Regions from separate parts of the Burkholderia sola genome, predicted to be linked through region 2. Evidence: riboswitches for the same ligand, from Rfam matches in the RefSeq annotation. Region 2 holds a riboswitch; each other region holds the start of a gene.
What was found. Region 2 has a riboswitch for cobalamin ahead of KR541_RS21895 (CbtB domain-containing protein). Riboswitches for the same ligand answer to the same signal wherever they lie in the genome.

Region 1 (7,231 bases), 1.0 Mb from region 2:
AGCCGGCCGCGAAATCGCCGAACAGCGGCGACAGATACGGATGGGCGAGATCGGCGCCGTTCGCGTAGAGCAGGTTGTTCGCCATCAGCGGCGCCGGCAGCACGACATCGACGAGCCGGTTGGTTTCGAAGCTGTCGCCGGATTCGGTCAGGTCGGCTTCCGGCGACAGCAGCACCAGCGCGGCCGGCAGCGGCAGGCCCTCGTCGCGGGCGCGCAGCACCATCGCGGCCGCGAGATTGCCGCCGGCCGAACGGCCGCCGATGACGACGTTTTCCGGTGCGTAATGCTTCAGCACGTAGGCATAGGTTGCGACGCAGTCGTCGAGCGCGGCGGGATACGGATGCTCGGGCGGCATCCGGTAGTCGACGCCGTAGCATCGAATGCCGAGCCGGTCGGCCTGCATTTGCGCGCCGGCACGGCACGCGGCGCCGCCGCCGACGATCAGCGCACCGCCGTGCAGGTCGATGATTGCGCATGCGCCGGACGGCACCGCTTCGGGTGTCGCGACGTGCACGTCCGCAGCGCCGACCCGGATCGTCTCGACGCCCGAACGCAACGAGCCGGCGAACTGCGCGACAGCGGTCGCGTAATGCGCGTCGGCGCTGGCCTTCACGCGCATCCATGCGTCGATGTCGTCGACGGCCGGCATCGCGTGCAGCGCGTTCAGCGGCACGCCGTCGTCGCCGGTCAGGCGTTGCAGCGCGGCGCGCGCTTCATCGCTGATCGAGGTCGGGAAGGGAACGACACGGCTCGGCAGCACGACGCCGTCGGGTTTGTCTTTCATCGCTTGGGTTCCGTTCGGGGCGTCATGCGGGCGAAGGCCAGTGGCGCAGCATCGCGTCGAGCGCATCGAGGCTGCGCGACCACGACGCGTCGGCATCCGGTGCGCTGTGCGAGAAGCCGCCGGCGTTTTCGAGCGTCACGTAGCCCATGAAGAAGCCGCCGAGCAGGCGGATCGCATGCGCGTGCTCGGCATCCGGCAGGTCGTAGCTGCGCAGCACCGCCGACGTCATCCTGACGAGCTGCCCGCCCGCGCTCGCGGCGGCGCGCTCGGCGCTCACCGGATGGCGCGCGGCGGCGAAGCGGCCCGGATGCGCCCGTGCGTAGTCGCGATAGACGTTCGCGAGCGCGGCCAGCGCGTCCTTGCCGGTGCGGCCGGCAAGCGCGTCGGCGGCGCGATCGGCCAGTTCCTGCAGCGCGAACAGCGCGATGCGGCTCTTGAGATCGTCGAAGCTCGGGATATGGGAATACAGGCTCGCCAGCTTCACGTCGAAATGCCGCGCGAGCGCCGCGCCGGTGAGCTGCTCGAAACCGGCTTCATCGGCGAGTTGCGCGCCGGCTTCGACGAGTTTGTCCACGGTAAGGCCGGCACGCGCCATGACGAATGCTACGAAGATTAGTCAAAAACCTAATTCTATTAGCTTTCGTCGCGATGTCAATTTCATGCGCGTGCCGGCGTGGCGCGTTGCGCCGATGCGTGGGGCCGTCAGAACGTATAACTGACCTTGCCGAACGCGGTACGCCCGAGCGTGTTGTAACCGTACGCGGTCATGTACTGCCGGTCGAACAGGTTCGACAGCGATGCCGACACCGTCAGGTGCGAATTGATCCGGTACGACGCGCGCAGGTTTACCGTCAGGTACGACGCCAGATACTGCCGGTTGGCCGGATCGTCGAACGTCGAGCCGCCGTACAGCAGCGACGCGCCCGTGCTCAGCGCATGCAGCTTCAGTTCGTCCCACGTGTGATCGACGTTCAGGCTGACCGTTTGCCGCGGCCGGCGGCTCAGCCACGTCCGGTTCGTTTCGTCCTGCGGATTCAGGATGCCGACCGCGACGCTGATCGGCGTCGAGCGGCCGATCGTGCCCTTGTACGACAGGTCGATGCCGCGAATATGCGAGCGGCCGATGTTCATCGGCGAGAACGTCGCCGGGTTGTACGCGATCAGGTTGTTGACGCGCGTGTCGTAGATCGCTGCGGTGAACGTGCCGTACGCGGTGTTCGCGTCGAGCGCGGCCTCGACCGACGTGCTGCGTTCCGGGCTGAGGTTCGGGTTGCCGTAGCCGGGGTAGTACAGGTCGTTGAACGTCGGCAGCCGGAACGCGTTGCCGTACGACATGCGCGCCGTGTAGACCGGCGTGATCGCCCACGACAGTGCGGCGTTGCCGGTGTTCACCGCTTGCCCGGCGATGATCTCGTGACGGCCGGCGACGAACATCGTTACGCTGCCGAGCGTCGCCGATTGGTGCAGCGAGAACGCGGAATCGTTGCGCGTCGGCACGCCGCCGGGAATGTCGACCGGCAGGAACGCCTGTTCGCGGGTGAAGTCGTACGCGAGCTTCGATTCGCCCGACAACGGCAGGCCGAACAGGTGGAATCGGTGCTCCTGATGAGTCAGCGACGTCGACGTGCTGATCCGCTGCGAATTGATCTGGTCGGTCGCGAGGGCCGGGTCGTCCGCGTAGATGAACTGGCGGTCGTTCGCATAGCCGAACGACTGGTCGAACTGCGTATCGGGCGTGATGTCGAGATGGAACGCAACGCCCGTCGTCAACTGGTGGTCGAGCTCGCGATTCGCGTAGCCGCTGTTGTCGTAGGACAGATCGGAGCGGTGATACAGCGCGAACGTCGAGATCGACCAGTTGTCGCGCGCATAGCCGAGCCGCGCGTCGAGATCCTGCGCGTGATACGGATTGCGGCCGTCTTCGTGGCCGTAGAAGAACGGCCGCGTCGCATCGATGCCGGCCGTGTTGTAGTCGTGCAGCCCGAGCGAATAGGTGAGGCCGCCGAGCGCGGCCAGCGGCCCGGTCGACGGCACCGTTCCCGACGTGCGGAACTGCGTGTCGAACGTCTTGTTCGAGCCGCCGCCGGCCGACACGGTGGTCCGGTTCGGCTGGTTGGCGGCGCGGCGCGTGAAGAGTTGCACGACGCCGCCCATCGCGTTGTTGCCGAACGACGCGGCGGCCGGGCCGGAGATCACCTCGACGCGCTCGAACGCTTCGGTCGGCAGGTCGGCCCACGGCGCGATTCCGGTGGTCGGCGAGCCGATCCGGATGCCGTCGATGAACACGGCGACCTGACTCGCCGACGAGCCGCGGATGCTGACCGACGCGGACGAGCCGGGCCCGCCGTTCTGCGCGACGGTCACGCCCGGCAGCGTCGCGAGCGCCTGCGTGATGCTCGGGTCGGCGGGCGACAGCCGGTCGAGGTCCTCGCGCGTGAGCACCTGGGTCGACGCATAGCGTCGGTCGAACGATTCGGGCAGGTGCCGCGTGTCGGTCACGCTGATCGTCGGCAGGTCCGCGCCGGGCGCGGGCGCGGCGGGCTGCGCGAGCGCCGTTTCGCCGGCCGCGTGGGCGAGCGGGGAAAGCAGCGCGGTGGCGGCGGACGTGGCGAGCAGGTGACGAATGTTCATGAGGCGGCGGGACGAGGCGTGTGACGTGTACGGCGATCGCGGGCGGAGGGCGGGCAGGTGGCGCATGCCGACGGCGCGTCGGTGCGACGCTTCGGGTCGGGAAGCGGATTCGGGAACGATGGACATCTGACGGATCCTGAGGTCGGGTCGTCCATGCAACGGGCGACCGCCGGGGGCGGTGCCGCGCGCATCGGGACACCCCGCCCGGTGCGGCTGCGTGGACCTCGGGTCGATGGCAGGTCTCCTGGCTCGCGGGTCCTCATCCGTGCAGGCCTTCCCGGTTTCCCAGTGGCATGCGGTGGCACGGATTCGCCGCTCACAGTTGCGGGGGCAGCCGCAGATTCGGGGCGTTGCCCCTGCTGCGTTCCCTTTTGATCCCGTCTCCGGGAACCATCAGCGCGCAAGGGTAATGGCGGGCGGTCAGGGACGTCAATCGTCCGGCCGCGCGCGGGTGCGAAAAAACGTCATTGCCCGGCGGCGGCTTTCCGAATCCTTTCGTTCGAGGGGCGCGGGCCGTGTTTCAGGTCTGAAGAAACGGCCGGATTCGAACGCGTCCGGTCGCGCCGGAACCGGCGGCCGTCGTTCCGAAGGCCGACGGCCGGCGCGTGTCGTTATCGATGCGTGCCGCGACGCTCAGGCCGGTGCCGACACCAGCGCGCAGAAGTTCTCGAGATCGACGTTGCCGCCGCTGATCACCACGCCGACGCGCTTGCCCTGCAGCGCATCCTTCATTCGGCGCACGGCGGCGAACGACAGGCAGCCGGTCGGCTCGACGACGAGCTTCATACGCGTGGCGAAGAAGCGCATGCAGTCGACGAGTTCCGCGTCCGTCGCGGTGAGGATGTCGTCGACGTCGCGACGCAGGATCGGGAACGTGAGGTTGCCGAGGTGCTGCGTCTGCGCACCGTCGGCGATCGTGCGCGGGGTGTCGATGTGCACGATCGTGCCGGACCGGAACGATTGCTGTGCATCGTTGCCGGCTTCGGGCTCGACGCCGTACAGCTTCGCGTGCGGCGACAGCGCACGGGTGGCGAGCGCGGTGCCCGACAGCAGCCCGCCGCCGCCGAGCGGCGTGAACACCGCGTCGAGCGGGCCGACTTCGTCGAACAGTTCCTTGGCCGCGGTGCCCTGGCCGGCGATCACGTCCGGGTGATCGTAGGGCGGCACCAGCGTGAGCCCGTGCTTCTCGGCGAGATCGCGCCCGATCTGCTCGCGATCCTCGGTGTAGCGATCGTAGGTCACGACGTTGCCGCCGTAGCCGCGCGTCGCGGCCATCTTCGCGGCCGGCGCGTCCTGCGGCATCACGATCGTCGCGGGAATGCCGAGCATGCGCGCCGACAGCGCGATCGCCTGCGCATGGTTGCCCGACGAGAACGCGACGACGCCGTGGCGCCGCTGTTCCGCGTTGAAGCGCGACAGCGCGTTGAACGCGCCGCGGAACTTGAAGGCGCCCATGCGCTGCAGGTTCTCGCACTTGAAGAACACCTGCGCGCCGAGCGCGTCGTCGATCGTCCGCGACGTCATCACCGGCGTGCGGTGCGCGTGGCCTTCGAGCCGGGTCGCGGCGGCGGCGACGTCGCCGTACGTGGGGAGAGCGGGAGAGTTCATGGTTGCTGGAGGATTGAAAAGTCAGTCGACTGGAATGCGGGGGCGCACCGGGTCACTTCGCATCGTTGTAGACGGTGGCGCGCGACACGCCGAGATGCTGCGACACGATCTCCATCGCGCGGCGCACCTCGAGGAAGCCGTCGGCCTTCAGCGTCTGCATCAGCTCGCGGCGCTGGTCGGTCTTCAACTCGCGCGGCGTCGTCGCAAGGCGCGTCGCGAAGGCGTCGATGCGCTGCCGGATCGCGTCCGCGCCGGCCGGGTCGAGCGTGTCGACGACGGCTTCGCCGTCCGTGCGGCAGAACTGGTTCAGCATGCCCTGGAAGCCGCGGAACAACGTGACGTCGGCATTCAGGCACAGCGCGGCCACATAGCGCCCGGTCGAATCCTTGATGCCGATCGACGTGCTTTTCGCGGTGCGGCCGTCGGCGAAGCGGTTCGGGTAGTTCGCGAGCACCTGCGGGAAATCGTCGTCGGCGATGCGCGCGAGGCCGAGTTCGGTCGCGGGATCGCCGACCGCGCGTCCGGACAGGTTGTTGTGGATCGCGAGGATCGCGTGCTCCGGCGTGCGCAGGTCGTGCACGACGACCTCGGTGAACGGCGCGAACATCTCGCCGAGTCCTTCGGCGATGCGCTGCACCTGTTCGATCAGCGATGCCTGCTCCGACAGCAGCGGTTTGCGGGTTGTACTCATGCGTGATCCTGGTGTGTCGGGGTGTCCGTCGTTTCCGGCCGCGTGATGTCGGCCAGCAGCGGGCGCGCGATCCGGACGTAGTCGGTCGCGTCGAGCACGACCGAGCGATCGAGGCGGCCCGCGTTGAACGCGATCTCGGCGTTGCGCTCGACCAGCGCGGGATCGACGACGAGCGCCACGTTCGTATCGAACACGAACGGCGGTACGGCGCCCATCACGCAGCGCGTGACGGCGGCCGCGACGTCGGGCGACGCGAGCGTCGCCTTGCGCCGGCCGACCGCATCGGCGACCTTGCGAAAGTCGATTTTCAGATGGCCGGGAATCACCGCGAGCGCGGCGCCGTCGCCGCCATCCTTGAACGTACAGAGCATCGCCTTCGCGCCCTGTTCGGGGCGGGTGCCGCGCAGCGCGGCGATCGCGCCGGATTTGCCTTCCGCCGGATGCTCGAGCACGCGAAAACGCGCGCCGGATGTCGTCAGCAGTTCGCAAAGCGTGTCGAAAACGGGAGAGTCGTTCATGTCGCTCCAGGCAGGCCCACGCGTCGAGGCGCACGGGTCAAATAATCGTCCAAGTATAGACGTTTTGTCATTGATATGACAAAGGGCGGCGGGCATCGTGGCGCCAGTGTGCGCGAAGCGCGCCGATTCTTCAGCAGCCGAAAGGGAATTTCATATTGCGGGATGCAGGCCGAATTCCTGCCGCCGCGTTTTACCGCCGCTTGAAACCGTGTTTTGCATCGCAAAAACGACTGGCTATCTAATTGAAAAACAAGAGAAATTTATATCTTATGTCTTATATAAGACTTGGCCGAAAACGCGTGAGACAGGATTACTATTGAGTCCATGCAGTTCGCTTCGTCACACGCGGCGGGCACGCTGAACCCCTTTACTCAATGCGCTTCGTTCCCAGGAGATAGACATGTCCCAATATCAAGACGACATCAAGGCAGTGGCTGGCTTGAAGGAAAACCACGGCAGCGCGTGGAATGCCATCAGCCCCGAGTATGCGGCCCGCATGCGTGCCCAGAACAAGTTCAAGACCGGCCTGGACATCGCGAAGTACACCGCGAAGATCATGCGCGCCGACATGGCCGCGTACGATGCCGATCCGTCCAAGTACACGCAGTCGCTGGGTTGCTGGCACGGCTTCATCGGCCAGCAGAAGATGATCTCCATCAAGAAGCACTTCAACAGCACCGAACGCCGCTACCTGTACCTGTCGGGCTGGATGGTCGCCGCGCTGCGCTCGGAGTTCGGCCCGCTGCCTGACCAGTCGATGCACGAAAAGACCTCGGTCAGCGCGCTGATCCGCGAGCTTTACACGTTCCTGCGCCAGGCCGACGCCCGCGAGCTGGGCGGCCTGTTCCGCGAGCTGGATGCCGCGAAGGACGCGACTGCGAAGGCGGCGATCCAGCAAAAGATCGACAACCACGTCACGCACGTCGTGCCGATCATCGCCGACATCGACGCCGGCTTCGGCAACGCGGAAGCGACCTACCTTCTGGCCAAGCAGTTCAT
Region 2 (7,231 bases):
TCGCTGCTCGCGACGCTGATGCTGATGGCCGTGTCGACGGTCGCGATCGGCCTGCTTCCCACGCATGCGCAAGCCGGCGTGATCGCACCGATCCTGCTTGTGCTGATGCGCGTGCTGCAAGGCATCGCAGTGGGCGGCGAATGGGGCGGCGCGGTGCTGCTGGCCGGCGAGCATGCGCCCGAAGGCAAGCGCACGTTCTTCGCGTCGTTCGCGCAGCTGGGCAGCGCGAGCGGCCTGATCCTGTCGATGCTCGCGTTCGGCGCGATCAGCACGCTGTCGAAGGACGACATGATGAGCTGGGGCTGGCGCGTGCCGTTCCTCGCGAGTTCCGTGCTGCTGGTCGTCGGCTTCGTGATCCGTGCGAGCGTGTCGGAATCGCCCGAGTTCGAGGAAGTCAGGAAGAGCGGCAACATCGCGCAAAAACCGCTGCGCGAGGCGCTCAAGGTCTGGCCGCTGCTGCTGCTCGCGATCGGCGCGAACGTGTACGGGATCGCCGGCGTGTATTTCAGCAACATCTTCATGATCAGCTACGCGACCCAGTTCCTGTCGCTCGACCGGTCGATGGTGCTGCATTGCATGACGATCGTCGCGGTGCTGCAGTTCGTCGTGCAGCTCGCGGCCGCGTTCCTCGCGCAGCGCTTCGGCACCACGCGCGTACTGCTGATCACCGGCGCGTGGGCAATGATCGTCCCGTTCGTGATGCTGCCGCTCGTGCATATGGGCACGCCGGTGTCGATCACGGTCGGCGTCGGCCTCGCGACGCTCGCGGAATCGGGCTACTACTCGGTCGTCGCGGGCTTCGTCAGCGGCATCTTCATCGCACGGATCCGCTATACGGCAATTTCGATCGCGTACCAGGTGTGCGGCGCGCTCGCCGGCGGCCTCACGCCGCTCGTCGCGACGCTGATCGCGCAGAACGCGGCCCCGCAATGGTGGCCGCTCGCGCTCCAGTACACGAGCGCCGCCGTGCTGTCGTCGCTGTGCGTGTGGTTGATCTCGCGCCGCGTCAGCATCGACGATGCGGGCGCGCCCGGCAAGACGCGCGAAGCGCTGCCGCGCGGCGCACGCGCCGCGTAGCGCTCGACGCGTAGCGCCTGTCGCACATGCATGCATGACGTAAAACGACCCGCTTTCGCGGGTCGTTTTCTTTGCCGCCCGATCGATGATCGACGATCGGCGACCGCTACCGCCCTGCGTTCGCTGCGTGGTTACCGCACCTGGCTACGCAGCGTCTTCGCCGCGGCGACCATGTTCGTCAGCGCCGGAATCACTTCCTCCCACTGACGCGTCTTCAGCCCGCAGTCCGGGTTCACCCACAGACGTTCCGCCGGAATCCGCTCGGCCGCCTTCCTCATCAGCCCGACGATATGATCCTGCGTCGGGATGTTCGGCGAGTGAATGTCGTACACGCCCGGCCCGATTTCATTCGGATACTTGAAGGTGTCGAACGCATCGAGCAACTCCATGTCGGAGCGCGACGTCTCGATCGTGATCACGTCCGCGTCCATGTCGGCGATCGACGCGATGATGTCGTTGAACTCCGAATAGCACATGTGCGTGTGGATCTGCGTATCGTCCTGCACGCCGTTCGCGGTGATGCGGAACGACTCGACCGCCCACTTCAGGTAGTCGCTCCATTGCGCGCGGCGCAGCGGCAGCCCTTCGCGCAGCGCGGCTTCGTCGATCTGGATCACGCGCACGCCGGCCTTCTCGAGATCGAGCACTTCATCGCGGATCGCCAGCGCAAGCTGGTAGCACGACACCGAGCGCGGCTGGTCGTCGCGCACGAACGACCAGTTCAGGATCGTCACGGGGCCGGTCAGCATGCCCTTCATCGGCTTGTCCGTCAGCGACTGCGCATAGGCGATCCACTCGACCGTCATCGCCTTCGGGCGGCTGATGTCGCCGAACAGGATCGGCGGCTTCACGCAGCGCGAACCGTACGACTGCACCCAGCCGAACTGACTGAACGCATAGCCGTCGAGCTGTTCGCCGAAGTATTCGACCATGTCGTTGCGCTCGGCTTCGCCATGCACGAGCACGTCGAGTTCGAGCGATTCCTGTTCGCGCACGCTGCGTTCGATCTCGGCCTGCATCGCCGCGCGATAGCCGGCTTCGTCCAGCGCGCCGGCCTTGAACCGGCTGCGCGCCTGGCGGATGTCGGCGGTCTGCGGGAACGAGCCGATCGTCGTCGTCGGGAACGCCGGCAGGTTCAGGCGCGCCGACTGCTTCGATGCACGCTGCGTATACGGGCTCGCGCGGTTGCCGAGCGGCGCGTCGATGCGCGCGAGCGCGGCCTTCACCGCCGGGTTGTTCACGCGCGGCGAGCGGCGCCGCGAATCGATCGCGGCGGCATTCGCGGCGAGCGCGTCGGCCACCTTGTCGCGGCCTTCGTTCAGTGCGGTCGCAAGCACCTTCAGCTCGTCGAGCTTCTGCAGCGCGAACGCGAGCCACGAGCGGATTTCCGCGTCGAGCTTCTCTTCGCTCGCGAGATCGACCGGCACGTGCAACAGCGAGCATGACGGCGCGAGCCACAGCCGGTCGCCCAGTTGCTTCGCGAGCGGCTCGAGCCAGTCGAGCGCGGCGTTCAGGTCGGTCTTCCAGATGTTGCGGCCGTTGATCGCGCCGACCGACAGCACGCGCTCCGGCGGCAGTTCGCGCACCAGCGCGTCGACTTCGTCGCGGGCATTGATCGCGTCGATATGCAGGCCGTCGATCGACAGCGACGCCGCGAGCGTCAGATTGTCCTGAAGCTGGCCGAAGTACGTGGCGAGCAGCAGCTTGATGCGGCGCGTTTCCAGCGCCTCGTACGCGATGCGGAATGCCTGGCGCCATTCGGCATCGAGCTCGGTCACGAGAATCGGTTCGTCGATCTGCACCCATTCGACACCCTGCGCGGTCAGCGTGTCGAGCAGCGCGCCGTACACCGGCAGCAGCTTCGGCAGCAGCGCGAGGCGGTCGGAATCGTCCTTCGCCTTGCCGAGCCACAGGTACGTGACGGGGCCGAGAATCACCGGTTTCGCATTCACGCCCTGCGCGGTCGCTTCGGCGAGTTGCTGGAGCAGACGCGACGGATCGAGCGAGAAATTCGTGTCCGCATGGAACTCCGGCACGATGTAGTGGTAGTTCGTATCGAACCACTTCGTCATTTCACCGGCCGCGACCCCGCCGCAGCACGCGGCGTGCTCCTCCGTCGACTGCGCCGAACGGCCGCGTGCGACGCGGAAATAATTGTCGAGCGCATCGCCGTGGAAATCCTGCACGCGCTTCGGCAGGTTGCCGAGCGTGAAGCTCATGTCGAGCACCTGGTCGTAGAACGCGAAGTCGCCGATCGGCGCGAGATCGAGATCGCGCTGGTCGTGCCAATGACGCCGGCGCAACTCGGCGCCAAGCGCCTTCAGTTCGTCGCGCGACGATTCACCCTTCCAGTAGCGTTCGAGACCGAACTTGAGTTCGCGCTTCGCGCCGATGCGCGGAAAACCGAGGTTGTGTGTCGTGACCATGAAGCTGCCGTCCAGAAGAAAGTGTAGATCCGGCAGCCATCATAGGGATTTCAAACCATGAAATAAAATGGCATTATTTCATTCATCCATTAACATTTTTCATGCATCTGCCCGATGCACGCAATCCATGCTGGAACGATTCCATCTCGTCGTCATACGTGAAGTCGAGCGCCAGGGCTCGCTGACCGCGGCGGCCAATGCGCTGCACCTCACGCAATCGGCGCTCAGCCACACCGTCAGGAAAGTCGAGCAGCAGCTCGGCACGGCGATCTGGGACCGCGAAGGCCGCGGCCTGCGGCTCACGCAGGGCGGGCACTATCTGCTGAAGCTGGCGAACCGGCTGCTGCCGCAGTTCGAGCTCGCCGAGGAGCGGATGAAGCAGTACGCGAAGGGCGAGCGCGGCACGCTGCGCATCGGGATGGAGTGCCATCCGTGCTATCAGTGGCTGCTGAAGGTCGTGTCGCCGTACCTGTCGCGCTGGCCCGACGTCGACGTGGACGTGAAGCAGCGCTTCCAGTTCGGCGGCATCGGCGCGCTGTTCGGTTACGACATCGACGTGCTCGTGACGCCCGATCCGCTGAACAAGCCGGGGCTGCGCTTCGACCCGGTGTTCGACTACGAACAGGTGCTGGTGGTCGCGGATTCGCACCGGTTCGCGAATGTCGACTACGTGACGCCCGAACAACTGACCGACGAGATCCTGATCACGTACCCGGTCGAGACCGACCGGCTCGACATCTACAACCAGTTCCTGACGCCGGCCGGCATCGTGCCGAGGCGGCACAAGTCGATCGAGACGACCGACATCATGTTGCAGATGGTCGCGAGCGGGCGCGGCGTGGCCGCGCTGCCGCGGTGGCTTGCCGACGAGTATGCGGACCGGATGCCGGTCGTACCGGTCAAGCTCGGCAAGAACGGCATCGCGAAGCAGATCTTCCTCGGCATCCGCGAAGCGGACGCAGCGATCGACTATCTGGCCGCGTTCGTCGCGCTGGCGCGCGAATCGACGTGGAGCGCGCCGCGCATGCTGCGCTAGGCGCGCCCGGTTGCCCCGCGCGTCAGGCGGCGCGCAGGCCGGCGCGTTCGCCGCGCTCGACCCACGCGCCGAACAGTAGGCCGATCGTCGTCCACATGATCACCTGCATGCCGATGGCCGCCACGCGGAACCTCCACAGCAAGGTCGCCGGGAAATCGGCCGGCAACTCGCTGACCGACGGCAGCCCGATCTGCACGGCCGCGATGATCGCGACGAACACGAGCCCGGCGACGATCGATGCGTTCCACGGGCCGAGCTTCGCCAGCAGATGGCGGCGCACGCCGACCGAGAACACCATCGTCGCGACCGAGATCGCGATCATCAGGAAGAACAGGCCGGTGCGATAGCCGATCGTGTCGGGGTCGCCGACCGACGGCGGATTGGCCGGGTACTTGAGGTTCGGCACGACCACGAGCGCAACGAACGCCGCCAGCGCGAGCCATGCGGCCAGCGGCCGTGCCGGCAGGCGGCTGCCGCGTCCGTACGCATACGCGAAGACCAGCGAGAACAGTCCGCCGAATGCCGCGCCGTAGGTCACGACGCCCGTCAGCAGCCCGAGGCCGGCCTGCGTGTGGCGGCTGACCAGCTCGGGTTCCGGCGCCTCGCCTTGGGCGGCGGCGGTTTTCTCTTCGACGGCGATCGCCTGATCGACTTGCGGTTCGCCGACGATCCTGGCGAAACCGAACGTGAGGAGGCCCGCGGCGATGCCTGCGAGCATCCCGCGCATGAGTAGCTTTCCGACCATCGCAGGCTCCGCGTCAGTGGCAGGGAAAGCCGAGCAGATGGCGGCCGTCGTGGACGAATTCGTGGACATACATGCCCGGCACGAGCGACGTCGCGCCCTGTTCCGCACCGACGAAATACAGCGCGAGCAGCAGGATCAGGCCGACGAACACGGCCCAGGGCAACAGCTCGCGGACGGGGATGGGTGCCGGCACGACCGCCGGCTTCAGCACTGCTTCGCTCATGGATGCACCTCAGGGGAATCGCGCCCCGACAAATGATGGATGGGTACGAAGGCAGGTCTGGCTTCCGGGATCGTCGATTCCCCGGTTACAGTGGCGCGACCGCGCCGGAATTGCACCGGCTTCCGCGCTTCGTATCGGGCGAATTGTACGCGCGAACGTTCGCGTATTGAAGCGATGACACACGGGTAAGCGCGTCCCGCTCCGGATCATCCGACAACCGACATGACCAAACCTGCCTCGCTCTGCCTGATCGCACACGCATCGACCCGCGCGATGCGCACCGGCACGTTTCCCGACGACGACCTGCTCGACGCGCACGGGCTCGCCGAAGCCGCTGCGCTGCGCGGCCGGTTGACGGGTGCTGCCGGCTCGCTCGTGCTGTGCAGCCCGGCACGCTGCGCAACGCAGACCGCCGATGCGCTCGGGTTGCACGCCGACATCGACGACGCGCTGCGCGACATCGACTACGGCAACTGGCGCGGCAAGCGGCTGCACGATCTCGCGCGCGACCTGCCCGACGAACTGGCCGCGTGGATCGGCACGCCGTCCGCGTCGCCGCATCGCGGCGAATCGTTCGACGCCGCCGCGCATCGGGTCGGCACATGGTTGAGCACGCTGCCGACGGATCGCGATGTCGTCGCGATCACGCATGCGCCGATCGTCCGCGCAACCCTCGCGCACGTGCGGCGGATGAGCCTCGAGGCCGCCGCGCGTCTCGACGTCGCGCCGCTGTCGTGCACGACATTCGTCGCGTCGCCGAGCGGCTGGACGTTGGCCGCGACGGCCGCCAACGTGCGCGACACCGGCGCGTAAACTCACTGTCCTGCTCACTATGTGAGCGAACGATGCGCGCCGACGCGTCGCATGTCGCCGCTCGCCTTACATCCCGTAAGACACACCGTTCGTCATCCCGACTGTCATCAAACTGACTGCTAGCCGCAGCTAGGATCGGACGCGGTTCCCTCACGAGATGCCGTCATGAATCAACCTGCTTCATCCGCCCCGAACAATCCGGGCTCCGTCGCACGCACCCGGCAGATCGGCTATGCCGCGTTCCTGCTGGTGCTCGTGCTCGGCGCCGTCTATATCGCCACGCACCTGATCGACGATCTGGCGCCGGTCCGCGAAGGGACGTTGTTCCCGTACCTGCTGCTCGGCGCCGCGCTGCTGATCGCGCTCGGCTTCGAATTCGTCAACGGCTTCCACGACACCGCGAATGCGGTCGCGACCGTGATCTATACGCACTCGCTGACGCCGAACGTCGCGGTGATCTGGTCGGGCATGTGGAACTTCCTCGGCGTAATGGTTTCGAGCGGCGCCGTCGCGTTCGGGATCCTGCAGTTGCTGCCGGTCGAGCTGATCCTGCAGGTCGGCAGCGGCTCGGGCTTCGCGATGGTGTTCGCGCTGCTGATCGCCGCGATCGTCTGGAACCTCGCGACCTGGTATTTCGGGTTGCCGTCGTCGAGCTCGCACACGCTGATCGGGTCGATCATCGGCGTCGGGCTGATGAACCAGTTGCTGCACGGGCCGTCCGGCACGAGCGGTGTCGACTGGGGCCAGGCGCTCGGCGTCGGCAAGTCGCTGCTGCTGTCGCCGATCGTCGGCTTCCTGTGTGCGTCGCTGCTGCTGCTCGTGCTGAAGGCCGCCGTGCGGATTCCTGAGTTGTACAAGGAGCCGCCGAAGGATCAGCCGCCGCCGTTCTGGATTCGCTGCCTGCTGATCCT
Region 3 (7,231 bases), on a different replicon from region 2:
CGCTCGTCATCGGGCTCGACGCGCGCGGCGTCCCGGCGTACGTCGATGCCAGCCAGGTGCCGGGGTTTCGGGACGGCAAATCATTCTGCTCGGCCCGCGTGCCGGTGTGCACGATCGTCGTCGTGACACCGCAAGCACTGGCAAACGCCAGTCGGCACGTCGCCTGGCTGCTGGGGATCGCCGGTGGCGCGGCGGGCTGCTGTCTGGGGCTCGGGGCGCTGATGCTGCACCGACGGTGGACGGCGCTTCCCGCGCAGATACGTCGAGCGCTGGCAAACGGGCAATTTGTCCTGCGCTATCAGCCGATCGTCGCGCTGGGCGCATCATCGCGGATCGTCTCCGCCGAGGCGCTGATCCGCTGGATCGACGGGCCAGCCGCACCCGACGTATTCATTGCCGACGCCGAACGCGCCGGCATGATCGCCGACGTCACGGCCTTCGTCGTGCGCACGGTCCTGCGGGAGATGCGCCTGCTGTTCGACAGCGAGCCGGACTTTCGCGTGACCATCAACGTCAGCGCTGACGAACTGCGGGACGGCAGCCTGATGGCGACGCTGGACCGTTGCTGGCCGGCCGGATTGTCGCGCAAGCATGTCGGCTTCGAACTGACCGAACGGTCGACCGTGGAACTGCCGGAAATTGTGCCGGCGCTTCGGCAATTGCGCGATCTCGGGCATCCCGTCTACATGGACGATTTCGGCACGGGCTACTCCAGCCTGAGCCTGTTGCAGCATCTTCCGATCGACTACATCAAGGTCGACCGTTCGCTTCTGCCAGCCGCGCCGCAGCATGACGGCACCTCGATCATTCCGGAGATCCTCGCGATTGCCCGTCGGCTCGGGGTCGGCGTGGTCTTTGAGGGCGTCGAGACCCGTGAGCAGGCGCAGATGCTCGACATCCCGGGGCTGTCGATCGGCGCGCAGGGCTGGTATTTCGGGCGTCCCGATACAGTGCAAGCGCTGCAGGAAGCGATCGCGGAGCAGTCGCCGCGAACCGGCTGAGCATCCGGACCGAAACGCCGGTCGCGACGACCGCTCGTCTTGACGCCGTCCCCCGCGGGCCGGCTGCGCGGGGCGTCGGCGCGGCCCGCGCGGTCAGAACTTGTACGCCGCCGTCAGCGTGAACGTGCGTGGCGCACCGGGCATGATCTGCGCGAGGCCCGTCGCATTCGCGTAATAGTCGCGATCGGTCAGGTTGACGGCCGCCAGCGTGACCTCGAAGTCGCGCGTGCGATAGCCGGCCTTGCCGTCCCAGCGAACGTAGGCGGGTAGTTCGAGCAGGTTGTCGCGATCGGCGTAACGCGCACCTTCGTACACCAGCCCGAGTTCGGCGAAAAATCCGCGCAGCGGCGCATGGCTGACGAACAGGCTGCCGTTCGCCCCGGACACGCCCGCCGACCGCTTGCCCGCGTACTTCGGCTCGGCGTCGACCACCCGCGCGTGTTGCCAGCCGATGCCGCCGCGGACGAACCAGTCGCCCGTGAGCCGGCCGGCGACGCCCAGTTCCAGGCCGCGATTGCGTTCGAGGCCGGTGAGGTCGAAAAAGCCCGGCCGCACCGGGTCGGCGACGCGGCGGTTGTACAGATCGAGCTGAAACAGTGCGAGGGTCGTGGTGAGCGCGCCGCCGCGCCAGTCGCTTTTCACGCCGATCTCGTATTGGCGGTTGTATTGCGGGCCGAGATCGTTGGCGTTGCCGCGCGCGTCCGGCGTGATGCCGATCAGGTCGCCGCCGACCGGCGCGAAGCTCTTGCTGTACGACGCATACACGCTGTGCGCGCGGACCGGCGACCACACGACGCCGAGCCGCGGGCTCCATGCCGTCGTCGTGCGCCGCGAATGCAGATCGTTCAGCACGTTGGTCGAATCGACGTCGAAACGTTCGCCGCGCAGGCCGCCGAGCAACTTCCACGCTCGACCGAGGTCGATGCGGTCCTGCGCGAAGATCGCGTAGTCGCTCACGCGATGGCGGTTCATCGCATACGGGCGCGGCGCCGAACCGGCCAGAGCGAAACGATCCGGTCCGCTGATCGGGACCGGCGTCGCGTCGGCCTGCCAGAGCGTCGGGCTGCGTTTCTGCCAGCCGTATTCGATGCTGAACAGCAGATGATGCAGCGCCGGTCCGGTCGCGACCTTGCCGCCCAGTTCGACGCCGGTCTGCACGTTGAGATGCGTCAAGTCCTGCAGGTAGCGCGCCCGTTGCACGCGCCGGTAGTCGCGCGGCTTCGTGACGTAGCTTTGCGTGACGTAGGTGTTGTCGAAGGTGCTGCGCAAATCCAGCACGCCCAGCGTATGACGCAGTTCCCAGTCGCCGCCGAGCGCGTGCGTGAAGACCGAGCGCCAGTTCATGTTCTGGTCGCGGATGGTGTCGCGTCCCGCCGCGCCGAAGAAGGTCGCGCGCCGCTCGGACGGCAGTGAGTACGCAACGGGTTTGCCGGCCGCGTCGAGCGCGGCGACCGGCGCCGGGATGCCGCGATCGGGCACGCGTCGGTACGCGTCGTATTCGAACTGCAGCAGCCAGCTGCGCCGCGCGTCCCGCCATTTGATCGACGGCGCGATGGTCTGGCGCGTGCCGTCGACGTGGTCGCGGAAGCTGCCGGCGTGTTCGCGTCCGGCATTGAGCCGCACGCTCCATGCGCTCGACAGCATCCGGTTGAGATCGACCGATGCGCCGAGCCGTCCATCACTGCCGGTCGCCGCCGACAGATGGCCGAAGTTTTCCGGCAACGGCTGCTTGGTGATCCGGTTGATGACGCCGCCGCCGCTGCCGCGCCCGTACAGCGCCGCCGCCGGCCCCTTCAGCACTTCGACGCGTTCGATGTTGCCGAGACTGCGCACGTATTGCGCATCGTCGCGCATGCCGTCGAGCAACAGGTCGCCCGCGGCGGAAAAGCCGCGAATGCGGAACGAATCGAAGCGCGTATCCGACGTATTGGACACGCCCGGCACGCCGGCCAGCGCGTCGGCCAGCGTGCGGCCGCCGTAGGACAGCGTTTCGTCGACTGCGACGCTGTCGATGGTTTGCGGGACGTCGCGCGGATCGCTCGCGGTGCGGGTTGCCGTGCTCACGCTTTCGGCGCGCGGATCGTTCGGATGACGGCGGCTGCGCACCTCGAGCGCGGGCAGTTCGTCGTCGAACTCGGCCGCCGGCGCAGGGAAGGAGGCCACGCCGGCGAGCGAGCACAGCGACAGGGCCAGCACAGGAAAGCGCCGCCCGGATATCTGTCGTTTCGACATGAAAATTTAAGGATGACTGAGTGATTGCCTCACATTGCCGTTGCGCGATGGTTTGCGTTGTTGTCGGCGAAGTTTATCCCGATCAGTTGAAAACGACAATCATTCGCGTTCGCCGAGGGCCGCTCGCCTTGACGCTCCCGGCCCCGCCGCCTACACTCGCACGCGTTTTGGTGCTCGCGCGCGCCGCTCCGGCACGCGCAGTTAAACGGGAAACAGGGAGCCTGCCTGCACCGCAGTCGAGCCAACCTGTGCTGCCCCCGCAACGGTAAGCGAACGCGTCGCGCGAGAAGCGCCACGCAGCGCCGCTTCGCCGCATGCCATGCGCATGCGGACGACCGCCACTGGATGCCGCGCATCCGGGAAGGCGAAGCGGCGTGTTCGTCAGCCCGGATACCGGCCTAAACGTTGGGGTTCAGCGCCGCGGGGAGGCGGCGCATCGTCCACGGCCGCAGCCGTGTTGGCATTCACGATGTCGACCGTTCGCAAGGAAGCACCATGTCCGATTCGTTGTTCCGCCCGCCGTGCGACTGTCCGCGCGGATCACGCGGCGAGCTTCCCGCGCACCGCCCGCTGAATGGCCGCGCCGCCCCCGACGCGACGATCCCGTCCTGATTCCCTCTTCGACACCGGACCTACCATGACCCTACGCAAGCTGCCCGTCACGATCGTCACGGGCTTTCTCGGCAGCGGCAAGACGACGCTGATGCGCCATATCCTGCAGCACGCCGAAGGCCGCCGCATCGCGGTGATCGTCAACGAATTCGGCGAGCTCGGCATCGACGGCGAAATCCTCAAGGGCTGCGGCATCGGCTGCGACGATGCCGACGGCGCGCAGGGCGAAGCGCCGGGCCAGCTGTACGAACTCGCGAACGGCTGCCTGTGCTGCACCGTGCAGGAAGAGTTCTATCCGGTGATGGAAGCACTCGTCGAGCGCCGCGCGGACATCGACCACGTGCTGATCGAGACGTCGGGCCTCGCGCTGCCGAAGCCGCTCGTGCAGGCGTTCAACTGGCCGACGATCCGCAACAGCTTCACGGTCGACGCGGTCGTGACCGTCGTCGACGGGCCGGCCGCCGCGAGTGGCCAGTTCGCGGAAAACCCGCAGGCCGTCGACGCGCAGCGCCGCGCCGATCCGAACCTCGACCACGAATCGCCGCTGCACGAACTGTTCGCCGATCAACTGTCGTCAGCCGATCTCGTGATCGTGAACAAGGCCGACCTCGTCGGCGACGCCGAGTTCGCGCAGATCGAAACCGCGATCCGCGAAGAAATCCCGCCGCAGGTGAAGATCGTGCGTGCGACGCGCGGCGAGCTCGATCTCGCGATGCTGCTCGGCCTCGAATCGGCGTCGGAGGACACGATCCATCTGCGGCACGACCATCACGGCTCGGCCGACGACGGCGATCACGATCATCATCACGACGATTTCGATTCGGTGGTGGTGTCGGGCGACGCCGGCATGCGCGAAGCGACGATCGCCGCATTGCAGCGGGTGGTCGAAGCGCACACGATCTATCGCGCGAAAGGTTTCGCCGCGCTGCCCGGCGCGCCGATGCGGCTCGTGATCCAGGGCGTCGGCCGCCGCTTCGACAGCTATTTCGACCGCCGCTGGCAGGACGGCGAAACGCGCGCGAGCCGCTTCGTGCTGATCGGCGAGGATCTCGACGCGGCCGCGCTGCAACGCGCGTTCGACGCCGCGTGCGCGGCCGAGCCGCAGCAGGCGTAACGCACGATGCATCTGTTGCGCACCACGCCGGGCGGCTTCGTCGACGATACGCAGGGCGTCGTCCGGATCGACCAGCAGCCGGCCGACATCGTGATCCTGAGTTCGGCCGACACGACGCTGTCGCTGCTCGCGAGCGTCGTGCCGCACTTGCCGGCCGGGTTCCCGAGCGTGCGGCTCGCGAACGTCACGTTCCTGCGGCAGCCTGCGTCGGTCGATTTCTATGTCGACGACGTGCTGCGTCACGCGAAGACGGTCGTGATCGATCATCTCGGCGGCGAAGCGTACTGGCCGTACGGGATCGAGCAGGCCGTGTCGCTCGCGTCGAAGCGCGGGCAGCAGCTCGCGATGTTCTCGGGCGACCTGCAGGAGGACCCGAACCTCGTCGCGAAGAGCACGGTCGAGGCCGAGCTGTGCCGGCTGTGGTGGCGCTATCTGCGCGAAGGCGGCGTGCACAACGCCGACGCGCTGCTGCGCAGTATCGCGTTTCACACGCTCGGGTTCGGCGACGAGCCCGAACCGCCGCGCCCGCTGCCGGCCGCCGCGCTGTATCACCCGGCGCGCGACCGTGCGAGCGTCGACGACTGGCGGCCGCGCTGGACGCCGGGCGCGCCGGTCGTCGCGATCCTGTTCTATCGCGCGCACTGGCAGGCCGCGAACACGGCCGTGTTCGACGCGCTGGCCGATGCGTTGATCGACGAAGGATTGAATCCGCTGCCGATCGCGGTGACGTCGCTGAAGGACGCGGTGAGCCGCGAGGTCATCACGCAGCTGTGCGACACGCATGGCGTCGCGCTCGTGCTCAACACCACCGCGTTCGCGGCCGGCGCGATCGACAGCGCCGAGCCCGACGTGCTGGCCGGCGACGCGCCGGTGCTGCAGGTGATTCTGTCCGGCGGCAATCGCGACGCGTGGGTGGCCGACAACCAGGGGCTGCACGCCCGCGACATCGCGATGCATGTCGCGCTGCCCGAAGTCGATGGGCGCATCGTCACGCGCGCGGTGAGCTTCAAGGGGCTCGCGTATCGTTGCCCGCACACTGAAGTCGACGTCGTGCGCTACCAGCCGGATGCGGAGCGGATCGCGTTCGTCGCGGCGCTTGCGCGCGGCTGGTGCCGGCTGCGCACGCTGGATAACGCCGACAAGCGCATCGCGCTGATTCTCGCGAACTATCCGCAAAGCGAAGGGCGGATCGGCAACGGCGTCGGGCTCGACACGCCGGCATCGGCGCTGCGCGTGCTCGCGGCGCTGCGCGATGCGGGCTACACGGTGGCCGATCTGCCGTCTGACGGTGATGCGCTGATCGCGCAACTCACCGAAGGCGTGACCAACGATCCCGCCGTGCGCACGCTGCGTCCCGCGTTTCAGAGTTACGCGCTGGCCGACTACGTCGCGCGCTTCGCGCGACTGCCGGCGGCCGTGCGCGACGCGCTGAACGAACGCTGGGGGCCGCCCGAAGCGGACCCGACGCTGCGGCAGCAGCGCTTCACGATCGCCGGCTGGCGCGCGGGCAACGTGTTCGTCGGCATCCAGCCGTCGCGCTCGCGCGACGACAACGACTACGCGAGCTACCACGATGCGGATCTCGTGCCGCCGCACGCGTATCTCGCGTTCTATTTCTGGCTGCGCGATGCGTATCGCGTCGACGCGGTCATCCATCTCGGCAAGCACGGCAACCTCGAATGGCTGCCGGGCAAGAGCGTCGCGCTGTCCGACGCATGCTGGCCCGACCTGACGCTCGGGCCGCTGCCGCATCTGTATCCGTTCATCGTCAACGATCCGGGCGAGGGCAGCCAGGCGAAGCGCCGCGCGCAGGCGGTGATCGTCGATCACCTGATGCCGCCGCTCACGCGCGCGGAAAACTACGGCCCGCTGCAGGATCTCGAACGGCAGGTCGACGAATACTATGAAGCGCTGATGGTCGATGCGCGACGCGCGAAGCTGCTGCGCAAGACGATCCTCGCGACGATCGCCGAGCATCGTCTGCATGACGAACTGAGCGTGTCGCCGCCGCGCGATGCGGGCGACGAGGATGCGCTGCTCACGCGCGTCGATGCATGGCTGTGCGAATTGAAGGAAGCGCAGATCCGCGACGGGCTGCACGTGTTCGGCGCGTCGCCGGTCGAGCGCCAGCGGCGCGACACGCTGCTCGCATTGGCACGTTTTCCGGTCGGTGACGGCAAGGGCGAACGGGCTGGCCTGATCGGCGCGCTCGCGCACGATCTCGCGCTTGGCAGCGATTTCGACCCGCTTTCGGCCGACTGGGCCGCACCGT

Region 1: it holds a riboswitch for cobalamin, as region 2 does, so the genes downstream of both, KR541_RS26450 (TonB-dependent receptor domain-containing protein) here and KR541_RS21895 (CbtB domain-containing protein) in region 2, are expected to answer to the same signal.
Region 3: it holds a riboswitch for cobalamin, as region 2 does, so the genes downstream of both, cobW (cobalamin biosynthesis protein CobW) here and KR541_RS21895 (CbtB domain-containing protein) in region 2, are expected to answer to the same signal.

The regions. Positions count from the first base shown of each region.
Region 1 is NZ_FR989676.1:2,229,563-2,236,793, forward strand. Features, by position in the region: gene KR541_RS26440 (alpha/beta hydrolase) at 1-784, opposite strand, end outside; gene KR541_RS26445 (TetR/AcrR family transcriptional regulator) at 807-1,358, opposite strand; gene KR541_RS26450 (TonB-dependent receptor domain-containing protein) at 1,487-3,415, opposite strand; cobalamin riboswitch at 3,633-3,825, opposite strand; gene KR541_RS26455 (threo-3-hydroxy-L-aspartate ammonia-lyase) at 4,049-5,023, opposite strand; gene KR541_RS26460 (helix-turn-helix transcriptional regulator) at 5,076-5,714, opposite strand; gene KR541_RS26465 (YbaK/prolyl-tRNA synthetase associated domain-containing protein) at 5,711-6,232, opposite strand; gene KR541_RS26470 (isocitrate lyase) at 6,633-7,231, shown strand, end outside.
Region 2 is NZ_FR989676.1:1,179,645-1,186,875, reverse strand. Features, by position in the region: gene KR541_RS21915 (MFS transporter) at 1-1,077, shown strand, start outside; gene metE (5-methyltetrahydropteroyltriglutamate--homocysteine S-methyltransferase) at 1,209-3,503, opposite strand; gene KR541_RS21905 (LysR family transcriptional regulator) at 3,631-4,539, shown strand; gene KR541_RS21900 (CbtA family protein) at 4,562-5,284, opposite strand; gene KR541_RS21895 (CbtB domain-containing protein) at 5,298-5,507, opposite strand; cobalamin riboswitch at 5,541-5,679, opposite strand; gene KR541_RS21890 (histidine phosphatase family protein) at 5,730-6,320, shown strand; gene KR541_RS21885 (inorganic phosphate transporter) at 6,486-7,231, shown strand, end outside.
Region 3 is NZ_FR989675.1:1,825,425-1,832,655, forward strand. Features, by position in the region: gene KR541_RS08335 (EAL domain-containing protein) at 1-1,001, shown strand, start outside; gene KR541_RS08340 (TonB-dependent receptor) at 1,095-3,233, opposite strand; cobalamin riboswitch at 3,385-3,649, shown strand; gene cobW (cobalamin biosynthesis protein CobW) at 3,871-4,959, shown strand; gene cobN (cobaltochelatase subunit CobN) at 4,966-7,231, shown strand, end outside.